Regions from separate parts of the Paenibacillus sp. USHLN196 genome, predicted to be linked through region 2. Evidence: riboswitches for the same ligand, from Rfam matches in the RefSeq annotation. Region 2 holds a riboswitch; the other holds the start of a gene.
The links. A riboswitch is a leader RNA that binds a small molecule or an ion and turns the genes downstream of it on or off. The one in region 2 is predicted to bind cyclic di-AMP.
Positions count from the first base shown of each region.

Region 1 (5,419 bases), on a different contig from region 2:
CCGAACCGCAGTGAGCTTGCCGTGCTTACCGGCCGGGATCATCTCCGGCCGGAAGACCTGGATGCGGCGGTCGCAGAGCTCGCCGCATCCCTCGGGGCCGCTGTCGTCACGACGCTCGGCCCCGAGGGGGCAGTGTACGCGGCGGCGCCTGGTGGCCGCGTGCAAGCAGGGCGTGCCGGCGCGTGCCGTGCGCCCGGCTACGCCGTAAGCGCCGTCGATACGACCGGCGCTGGCGATTGCTTCAACGGCGCGCTGGCGGTAGCCCTCGCGCGCGGTGAGACCTTGGACGCGGCTGTAGGCTTCGCCATGGGCGCGGCCGCGTTATCCGTGACGAAGCTCGGCGCCCAGTCCGGGATGCCGTCCGCACGTGAAGTCGAGGCCTTTCTGGCTGAGCATGCCGCAGAGGCCTAATAACTGGTATAACAAAGAGGCTCTTATCCTCCCAAAGGGGATTAAGGGCCTCTTTGTTATGCGTATGCAGAGATTATTTCTTCTCTGACAGCCACATGGCGATATTGGCAATCTCTTCATCCTGCAGTTTGCCCTTAAAGGCAGGCATGCCACCTTTACCTTTGACAATCGTAGAATAGATCTTCTCCAGATCATCCTGGCTACCGATGTTTGCCAGAGCAGGACCTACGCCACCCTGAAGCTGATCACCGTGACAGGAAATACAGTTGGCTTTTACCAGTGCCTCAGCCTGTCCTGCATCCATCGTTACTTCCGGCATGGTTGGTTTCGCTTCTTCAGCCACTTCCTCTTTCCCTGGAAGCGTAAACATTAAAACAATAGCTAAAGCGCATGCTGCAAAAAATACCCCGCTCATGATCCATTTGTGCATCCCTTATGTCCCCTCCAGAATGAAAGATCATCTAACCTGAAACTATCCATATCATTATAACGGAACCTGTAGTTACATCATAGCATTTTGTGGTAATTTTTTGAACTAATCACATAACAAGGGGCAGATTTGGTTATTTTGCAATGGATTCTAATCACGAGGCCCTTTATAGACCATGCAGTGAAAAGGCTTTAAGCCGCTTGGGGTCTGTCGTTCGTATGTATCCTGGGTGACAAATCCACTCTTCAGATAGACTTGAATGGCACGGGCATTCCAAGTCAGCACTTCCAGGTCAATCTCATTCGTCGGGTTCCGGCGAATGGCTTCCTGTACAATGGCGGTGACGAAAGCTTTCCCTTGACCCTGACCGCACAGCTCTGGATGCATGCCGAGGCCAATCCGGGTTACGTCTTGAAGGGGGAAGTATTGAACAAATCCACATATGCGTTCGTTCTGATCTAGAACAATCGCATATTGTTCCTGCCGCAGCTGTGCATCCCCAAATTCCACTTCCAGTCCTTTCATCTGCTCCCAGGGGAGCCAGCTGTAAATATTGTAAGGCGGCTCGTATTGCCAACTGCAGATAAGCTCCGCATGTTCTTCTTGCATGGGTACAACATGAAACGTCACAGGGGCTTCATTCATACATCTGCACGCTCCTCTCATTCATTACCAAACCCTCAGTCCACTCTACAAAAGAGCAGTTCTTTTAGCAAGTCTGTAACTTTGGGAAAAAAATGAAACAAAAGTTCCAGTAATTTCGTTTATATTATAACGGGGTGGGTAAAAACATCATAAGGGCACGGACAAACGAACGTAAAGTTAAGCTGTTGATGTCGCAGGATATGCCTCGTGTGTTACTTGCAACGTGAACAGGGAATGAAGCACAAAAAAACCGCCGGATACATTCCTGCGGAGAATGTACCGGGCGGTTCTGTTATGCTTCTTATTTTGTTCCAGTATGGTTAATGGTTACAGCATCATGTTGCTCAGCTTGTCCCTAGTCAAGGGCCAGTGATTCATATGCGTCCGTGCTCATAATCCGTTTAGCGCCAACATAACGATTGGCCCAGTAGTTTTCACTCAATGCACTGATCGTAACACCTTTGGAAGAAGAGGAGTGTGCGAACTTTCCATCCCCCACAAAGATTCCTACATGGGATACGCCTTTACCTGTTGTATTAAAGAATACCAGATCGCCAGCTCTCATCTCCATGCGGGATACGGAATCGCCCATTTCGAATTGGGAACTGGATTGGCGTGCCAAATCAATACCCAATTTGTCAAATACATACCGTGTGAAACCGGAGCAGTCAAAGCCGTTAAGCGTTGTTCCTCCGCTTTTGTATGTAGTTCCCATTGCTGAATCAATTACTGTATCCATTTTTGAATCTGCGAATGCGCTGCCTGCACCAAGCGATAATGCGAATGTGAGGCTAAGTACAGCTGCGGTTAATTTCTTTTTGAACAAGAGATATACCCCTTCCAATGCCTGCGAGGTTAGCTTAAGGATTCGGTTGAAGGTCCCCTATGATCCCTCTGTAGCAAGATCAATTCACCCATAACTGGTTCCCCCGCTTCCCAGGTGCCAGGAATTTGGCTATGCTAGTTATGCACCTGCGAAATCAAGAAATGACGATTTAATTTTAAGTAGTTACAAATATGAATGTAAAGATTACAAAGTTGTTACTAAAAACTCACTGCGATTATTGTAACAGAGGAGTATTGATTTGGCAACGTTTAGCAACAAATTTAGCAAAAAAAACCTCGACCTTTGACGGGGAAAGGTTGAGGTTCGCCTATTTGTAAGTACATATTAGGCCATGAGTTTAACATGCGATGGTAACAATTTTTAAACTACCTGCTCTAACCTTTGGATGTTTTGGACTGCCATAAGCGAAAATGAGCGCATATTTTCCACAGGTTCATTAGACATCTGGCAAGAGGATATGTCTGTTGTAGTATAAGTCCAGTGAGTCCTGTTAGTAACCATGAGGCTGAGGTGAATGCCCCGAAGATAAGCAGATGAATACCGCCCAGTAGCAGTGCAATGCCAATCACGGTGATGAGATGACGTAGTGCAATCCAGAGCGCTTTGAGTGTGCCGTGAATGCCACCTTCTCCTTCCGGTGCAGAAATACCGAACTGCATGTAGAGCAGGATGTGATGGATAATCCAGCCATATATGATCCAGGCAGCTACATAAGGTATGGCGGGCAAGAGTAATTGAAGGGAATGAAATCCGTCCATTAGAATGGAGTACAGCTTCGGCACGAGCCAGTAGGCGGGCAGAAGTATCAATAATGTACGTATGGTGTGGAGCAACAGCATCGGTTTCCACAGATTTTTGATTCCGCGGACGAATGGAATGCGCTCTTCTGTACTATTATAGTGCTGAAGCGAGTAGAGCAGTCCTGCCTGAATGAGGGGGCTGATCAACATGCGAACCAACAGCATAGCCCCCAGGATCCACAGATAACGATGAACCTCCGGATGGGTGGACAGGTTAAGTTGGCTTTCCATTTTGAATAAAAGCGTACTTAACTCTCCGGCATCAGGGTCAGGATAGCGCAGGAGTAGTGGGACGACCGCCGATTGAACCATTCGATAAAGGAAATATCCCCATATGAGCTGATAGAGAAATAAGAGTGCTGCAATGAACATATGCTGACGGACGAGAAACCAACCTTCACGTATTTTTGCTTTCACCGTTTCCACCTCACCATGACAGACCTCCGAATATGGCTTCTATTAGTTTGGTTACACTCATGCTCCAACGGGACTTCGCCCGCTCATCCAGTCCGGATTTCAGGAAATTGTTCATGTGGCGGTTCTCCAGCACGATCGTGTATAGGGGATCGGTCATGGCCCAGGAAACAGGGGATGTGTGAGTCAATTTATAGGTGATGCGATCTTCTTTGCCCTTCCATTGCTTGGTGAGGATATGCCCGTCTTCAAAAGCAATGCGAACAGGAACAGCGTTATAATCACTCCCTTTTTTCACGATCGTCACGGATGACTCGTACAATGTTTGGCCGTCTTTTTGCACAGGTGTGACACGAATATCCTCTACAGCAAAATCAGCCATGCCGTTACCATAGATGTATTGATCAAAATAATCAGACCAGGAAGTGCGGGTTACTTGCTCTACAACTTTCTGAAAATCAGCTGATGTGGGGTGTTTGAAACGGTACTTCTTCACATAGGTAGAGAGAATACGTTCCATCGTTTTCGCCCCGACTTGATGTTCTATACCGAGCAATACAAGCTTGCCACGTGTGTAGACATTGGCGGCATACTCATTCTGAGAATCGAACTTCCAGGATTCCTGTGTTAATGATGAAGGAGACGTAATTAGGCCCGATTGTACCGGCAGGTTCGGGATCAGTCCATATTCCTGCTCCATCAATTTGTCTTCCGCATAAGAGGTGAACCCTTCATCCAGCCAAGCTTCTTCGAATTCATTGCTGGCAACCATGCCGTAGAAGTATTGATGGCCAATCTCGTGAACTACGGTACGTTCCAGGTCATAGCCTGGCGTGGTATCATCCGCGCCAAAGGCTGTGATTAGCGTGGGATATTCCATCCCTCCGGCACCGTTCCCCGTTTTGGGTGGAACAACGATGGATAAGGTCGCGTAAGGATATGGACCAAACCATTTGCTATAATTGGCTAGTGCGGCCTTCGCGGCATGGAAATATCGTTCTTTCAGATCCTGATGAGCAGGGTCCAGGTACAGCTTGATTCGTACACCAGGAACATTGGGTGCAGAGAAGGGTTCCTCGGCATAGACAAAATCGGGTGAGGCTGCCCAGGCGAAATCATGCACATCATCGGCATAGAATTGATAGACTTTCTCTCCATTCTTCACCACAGCTTGCTGCGTTGGAAATCCCGTAGCAGCCACTTTGTATGTTTCAGGCACCCGAATACGCACACTATATATACCGAAGTCGGCGTAAAACTCCGAATTGCCGTGGTATTGGTGCAGATTCCATCCTTCCGTTGTTCGTCCACGCCTGCCCACAGGTTCATAGGCACTTAATTTGGGAAACCATTGACCGGCCATGACAAAATCATCAGCGGTTCCCATCCGTGCAAAAATCTTCGGCAGATTTACTTCGAACCGGGTGTGGAGTGTGATGCTTTCCCCGCCTTTGACGGGTCTAGGCAAGCGTACTTTAATGAGGGTGGTATCCTTGATGTTACCGTCATCTGGCTGCACATACTGCATCCGGTGCAGCAGAGAGAGCCCGTCCTCCGTTTTCATTTCGGTAATGTTCATGGAGCCATAGCCATTGGTAGGCATGACATCACCCCGAAGCTTTCCGCCGGATTCCTTCATAAAGGTGGTATCAGCAGAAGAGAAGGCGTTGGGATACATATGAAAATATAGTTCACTGACGGTTTTTTTACCTGGATGTGTCCAGGTGATCGTCTGAGTCCCTTTCAATACGTTCCCTTCGGCCAGTTTCACATCCATGTGATACTCCACAACACGGTTGCTGTACACTTCGGCGGTAGGGGTCTGTACACTTTCTGGAGGTGCTGGGGTTGGGGCTATTGCCTTGGGCTTGC
Region 1 is NZ_JBBCYH010000028.1:27,210-32,628, reverse strand. It holds gene rbsK (ribokinase) at 1-411, shown strand, start outside; gene WFI24_RS33370 (c-type cytochrome) at 485-841, opposite strand; gene WFI24_RS33365 (GNAT family N-acetyltransferase) at 992-1,486, opposite strand; gene WFI24_RS33360 (C40 family peptidase) at 1,842-2,312, opposite strand; cyclic di-AMP (ydaO/yuaA leader) riboswitch at 2,316-2,453, opposite strand; gene WFI24_RS33355 (hypothetical protein) at 2,708-3,550, opposite strand; gene WFI24_RS33350 (M1 family metallopeptidase) at 3,561-5,419, opposite strand, start outside.
Region 1: it holds a riboswitch for cyclic di-AMP, as region 2 does, so the genes downstream of both, WFI24_RS33360 (C40 family peptidase) here and WFI24_RS12230 (C40 family peptidase) in region 2, are expected to answer to the same signal.

Region 2 (5,419 bases):
ATTGTCCCAGAAAGCATCAAAGTTGATATATAACGTATCCTCATTCTCGAATCCAAGTAACTGTACTTCATTTTTCAGAAAATCGCTGGTCGCTGTATACAGATCATAGTCCAGATCACTCATGGCCGCAGACCAACTGTTCCATCCAATCGGGACACCGCCCTCCCAAGGTAATGGAGCCTCAATCCAGCTATTAGCCTGACCGTAGGCTTCAAGACCTTCGCGGTAGTCTTCATAGAACCCGACGAATACCAACGGGGATTCAACTCTCTTTCCCTTCACATAACCATGAGGCTGGGAATCGCGAGTCAGTTCACTCACGGCACCGCCGTACAGATCAAGACCTTCGATATGTCCGCTTTTTTCGCTTTGCATACGAATCCCTGTTTTCCATACCTGATGCGTAAGGGAACCCATCACAATTCCCCGGCGGCTGTCAGGCGCGAACAAGGCTGTCGCCTCGTAACTCTCCACATCAAGCGGCGGCTTAACCACCGTATATCTGACCCATTTATCGTTGTCAAACGGAATACGCAGAATGCTTGGTTCATCCTGATCGAATTCTCCGCCGATCGATATGGTTTTGGATTGGATGACAGCCATTCGGTTCGCCTTAAGCTCTTTATCACCGACTATAACGGTCTGCACCAGTACATACGGTGAGGATTCATATATATAGAAATGCTGCTCCAGCTGCGGCAGCAACGATGCTTTATGCAGAATGACCAAGCGGATGCCTTTTCCAAAACCTTCTCGAACAATATATTCCTGTGCCGTCAGCTCATGGTTCTGATAATGATCCGTGCTGTATTCCCGGCCCTGCCAGCGAAAAGCACTACGAATGCCCTTCACATGGGAAGATTGGTTGCCGATGCAGGACACTTCACCATTTTCAAGATTGATCTCCAGGCTAACGTGCCCATTTGTAACGCTTACAAGATTAACATTCTGTTGCTGCACGTGTACGGCTGTATCACTAGTTAGCACATCATATGCCTCCTTATTGTTGCATGCTGTGACCTGAGCGGAGCTGGTTATGTCTCATCCACCCAAGTCTGCCCTCATTATAAAGACCGAATAGAGCATTTTCCATGCAACGATCTTCCGATCCATAACGCGATTTAACTCAACTTGACCCTGTAGGTACGTCCTGGAGATATAGAGAAACTTATGATATGTGAATCGGTGTCCTACTCCCAGTTACCTGTGTTATAATCGTGGTCGAGCCCTGAGTTCCATAGTTGACCTCTGCGGTCTCAACGCCCGTCTTTATTATCTCTACCCCCTCTGAAATAAAGGTGCAAACCATCGCAAAACAAAAATTTATCCATTAATGGATAAATAAAATAAACAAAGAAAAAAGGTTCCTAGAGTGGCAATATACCATTCTAGGAACCTTCTTGTATTACATATGATGCGGTCGAGAGGACTCGAACCTCCACGGGGGGTTAGCCCACACGGACCTGAACCGTGCGCGTCTGCCAATTCCGCCACGACCGCATATTATATCTCCGTAGGCAATCTCGGCGACAAGAAATAATATATCATGCGGAATCTATCGTGTCAACAATGAAAATAATAACAATAAAGCCCGAACCAGAGGTCTATGTCTGAGTCGGGCTTTACTTATAGTTACCAGGAATTGACGCAATGAAACCTTCGACTCCTTACTATTTACAGCTTGGAAGGCCAGTTACCGTACCAAGCATAACCGCCTCTTCTTTCTTTATCAATATCACTTAGTTTGTATTTAACGACCCCGTCACGACCGATAAAGATGGGTTTATCCGTTCCCACTTCGTAGAAACGAGCCCAGATCGGTGCAGCTTTGGAATCAGCGATAATTTTGCTGTCTCCGTTTGCTCTTTCATACTTGTAACCGGTAATCTTCACTTTGTTAAACCATGCCTCAGCTCCGTTAATGGATGCCGTAATTTTAGCGTTAGCAGGTCTGGTTTTCAGGAATTTAACAATCGTTACACTCTCTCCAGCCGTCAGTGATGGTACTTCATAGATTCTTGCACTTGCCGGTTTAAGGGAACTGGAATCATGTTGTTGTCCCCATGCTGTCAGCTTACCGCCTGAAACGACCTGTGTATTCAGAATCGCATCTACACCTTTAGCAACAGAGTTCTTACTGCGATTGGCAAGGGCACTATCGATAAACGAGAAGTCACCTTTACGCGTTGCTACTTCATCCAGCATGTACATAACGTTAATCATGGCATCATCATTATAAGTGATGTGTTTGTGATATCCGGAGCTTTGGTACACTTGCGGCCATCCACCGTTCGAATACTGCATATTGATCAAAAAGTTGATTCCTTTAATTGCAGCCGCTGAGTAACGCGGATCATTCGTCTTTTTGAATTCTTTCGCCAATCTTCTAATTTCTGAGTATGTAGCCTTGTTGTCAATCGTGGACTTCGCCCATTCTCCACTGGTTTGTTTATAATCTTTTCTCCAACCTCCATCTGGCAGCTGGTTCTTCAAAACATCGGAAATACTTGCTGTTGTACCTGATGCATCGGCAGCAGATACCGTTACTACAGGGAGAACTGCCATTCCAACGGCTGAGAATACCATGGTACATGCTAGAACAAAAGTTACTATTTTTTTTGCTTTCAAAGATAACACTCTCCTATGTTTGTTTTAATAAATCTTCCACTTCTACCTTACTTAAGATACGAATCCCCAAACCTCCTTTATTTGAATTTATCGCACAATAAAATCAATTTTCATCCAATATGTGGATTGGATAAGACGATAATATGCAAAAAATAGATTTTTGTCAATATATGCAACTTAAAGAATATAATCTCTTAAATTCTACATAACGGAATAGTTCTTTTAACTCATGACAAACCTATTCATTTATCCAAAATCACCTTCAACGAATCAATAATGACGTTTTTGTCATGAATGATACCCAAACTTGATGCCCTCTTTCATATAAAAACCGTAATTCCGATAACATTGGGGTACTACGAAGGGTTTTAAATGGGTTTGACAATTACGCATTTATGCAATATAGTTTCAAATAGTTACAAAAACTTAATTATTCATTGCCGAGTTTCATGTTTGAAAACGGGGGAACCAATTTGGGTGAATTATTCTTATACATAGGAAATATAGGGAACCTTCTACCGAACCCTTAGCTAACTCCGTAGGCATCGAAGGGAGAACATTGATTTTGAAAAAACTGATTATCTCCATTTTTGGAGCAGCCGTACTATTTACATCCGGGGCAACAAGCACAGAGGCAAGCAGTATTAACTCCGTAGTGAACAACATGACAGGTATACCTTACAAGTGGGGTGGCACGACGCTGGCCGGCTTCGACTGTTCCGGGTTTATGAGATATCTTTTCAACAAATACAGCATTGAATTGCCACGTACTTCGCAGCAGCAAGCCAAAGCAGGTACTCCGGTATCCAAAAGTAACATTCGCACAGGTGATCTGGTATTCTTCAATACGATGGGCAAAGGCATTTCACATACAGGTGTATATATCGGCGGAGGCCAATTCGCTCATGCTTCCAGCAGTAAAGGGGTAAGCATCACCAAGTTGTCCAATCCATATTTCAATGATCGTTACGTAACAGCACGTCGGGTAACTGGACAGTTTATGTACGATAAGATGTTAGGGAAAATATAGGTATGATATAGAAAGAGGAGGCTCCGGATCACCCGGAACCTCCTCTTTTGTTTAGCTAGTCATGTATGGACCTATCCTTGTACTACCTTACCTGTATTTAATGTAAAGCCTTTTGTACTCTCATCGCACCCTGAGACAGAGCATGTCCGCCTCCAACAGCTCCAGCCACTGCAACGGTCTCCATAATCTCCTGATCTGTAGCACCTTTGGCACGAGCTTCTTCTACATGGTAGAAGGTACATACCTCATTGTTAGCGAATAGTCCAATCCCGAGCGCAATCAGCTGTTTTGTCTTCGCATCAATCACACCTGGCTGAAAACATTCTCCGGTAAACTCATGATACGACTTCACCACACCTGGCAGCACATCGCTTAATGCTCCAATCTGATCCTTGTAGGCATGAACTTTATCATTCATCAATGTCATTTGCAGCACACCCTCTCGGCTATAGTTACAGATCATCCTCACTGTACCTATCTTCTCACCCGAGTGAGTCATTTATGCCAAGAAATCATGGTAATTGCAAACAATTAAACGTTCATGTTCTAGCGTTACTCACTAAGTAAACTTTGGCGCGGCTCGCTGAACAACTGATATCGGTAATTACGATCCAGCTTAACGACACGTCGATTCTGACGACGGATAAGTACCTGCTCGCCATCCCAGGCAACTACAATTCCTGTGACATCGTTAGATTCCAGCTCGTCCCTCACTACTCTTACTTTCTCACCTGACAGACGCAGAGCGTCCAGTTCTGTATCACTGATCATGTTCATGGCTCCTATAATCCAAATTTATTTACAAAAAGAGACCTAAATGAAAAGTCATTTAGGTCTCACGTGACTGTATTGGACTGTCATGTCATTCGAAATTATGTCCCGACTGAAAGTTACCGCTGCGCGTGCTCTTTGCTGTCGTTCTTCTCGAACCAAAAATCAAGCACTTTGGCGGACATCACACGTTCTTCAAGGTACTCCACTTGATGCGGTGTAAATTGTTCTTTCCAAGAGAAGGACAACTCTTCGCACAAGCCTACAATCGTCAGTAATTCTGACCAGGCAACATAGCGTTTGTACCAGAAAAATTGAGGATGTTCAATCATATAGGGATAAAGGTCATCGAATTCCGTATGTTTACAATCCAGGGCACGTTCAAAATGAACTTTCGATTCCGCCAGCTTATCAATAAAAAATTGTTCTGTTGCCGGTTGGTTCCCCATGGTGTTGCCTCCTCTCCCTAACATAACCCCATTATAAATGAAATCCGCGGTCATGCAAAGGCATAGTTCAAAAAATAGGCCCTATTCCTTTAAAATGTCACATTTCGTTATCGTCAAATTGTACCGTTCCATCGTTCAGGGAACGAATGCGTACCAAGGCTTCCACCGGAATACCCTGTTCACGAATCGTACGCGCTCCCGCCTGAAAACATTTCTCGACCACAACGCCGAAACCGACGAGCTCCGCACCGGAACGTTCAATAATTTTGATCACTCCACGAGCGGCATCTCCATTGGCAATGATGTCATCAATGAACAAAATGCGGTCATTCTCATGAATGAACTCGCGAGAAACCATAATGTCCGTTACGATTCCCTTGGTAAAAGACGGTACGCGTTCACAGTAAGCATCAGGATCAGCCAGAAGCGTTTTTTTGCGACGGGCGAATACAAGTGGTACTCCAAGTTCATGGGCTGCGGCAAAAGCAACAGGAATCCCTGAGGATTCTACCGTGATTACCCGAGTCACTCCACTTTCACG
Region 2 is NZ_JBBCYH010000004.1:492,840-498,258, reverse strand. It holds gene WFI24_RS12245 (alpha-galactosidase) at 1-987, opposite strand, end outside; tRNA gene WFI24_RS12240 (tRNA-Leu) at 1,416-1,500, opposite strand; gene pelA (pectate lyase) at 1,675-2,637, opposite strand; cyclic di-AMP (ydaO/yuaA leader) riboswitch at 3,057-3,188, shown strand; gene WFI24_RS12230 (C40 family peptidase) at 3,194-3,658, shown strand; gene WFI24_RS12225 (carboxymuconolactone decarboxylase family protein) at 3,756-4,085, opposite strand; gene WFI24_RS12220 (hypothetical protein) at 4,211-4,429, opposite strand; gene WFI24_RS12215 (hypothetical protein) at 4,549-4,878, opposite strand; gene WFI24_RS12210 (xanthine phosphoribosyltransferase) at 4,976-5,419, opposite strand, start outside.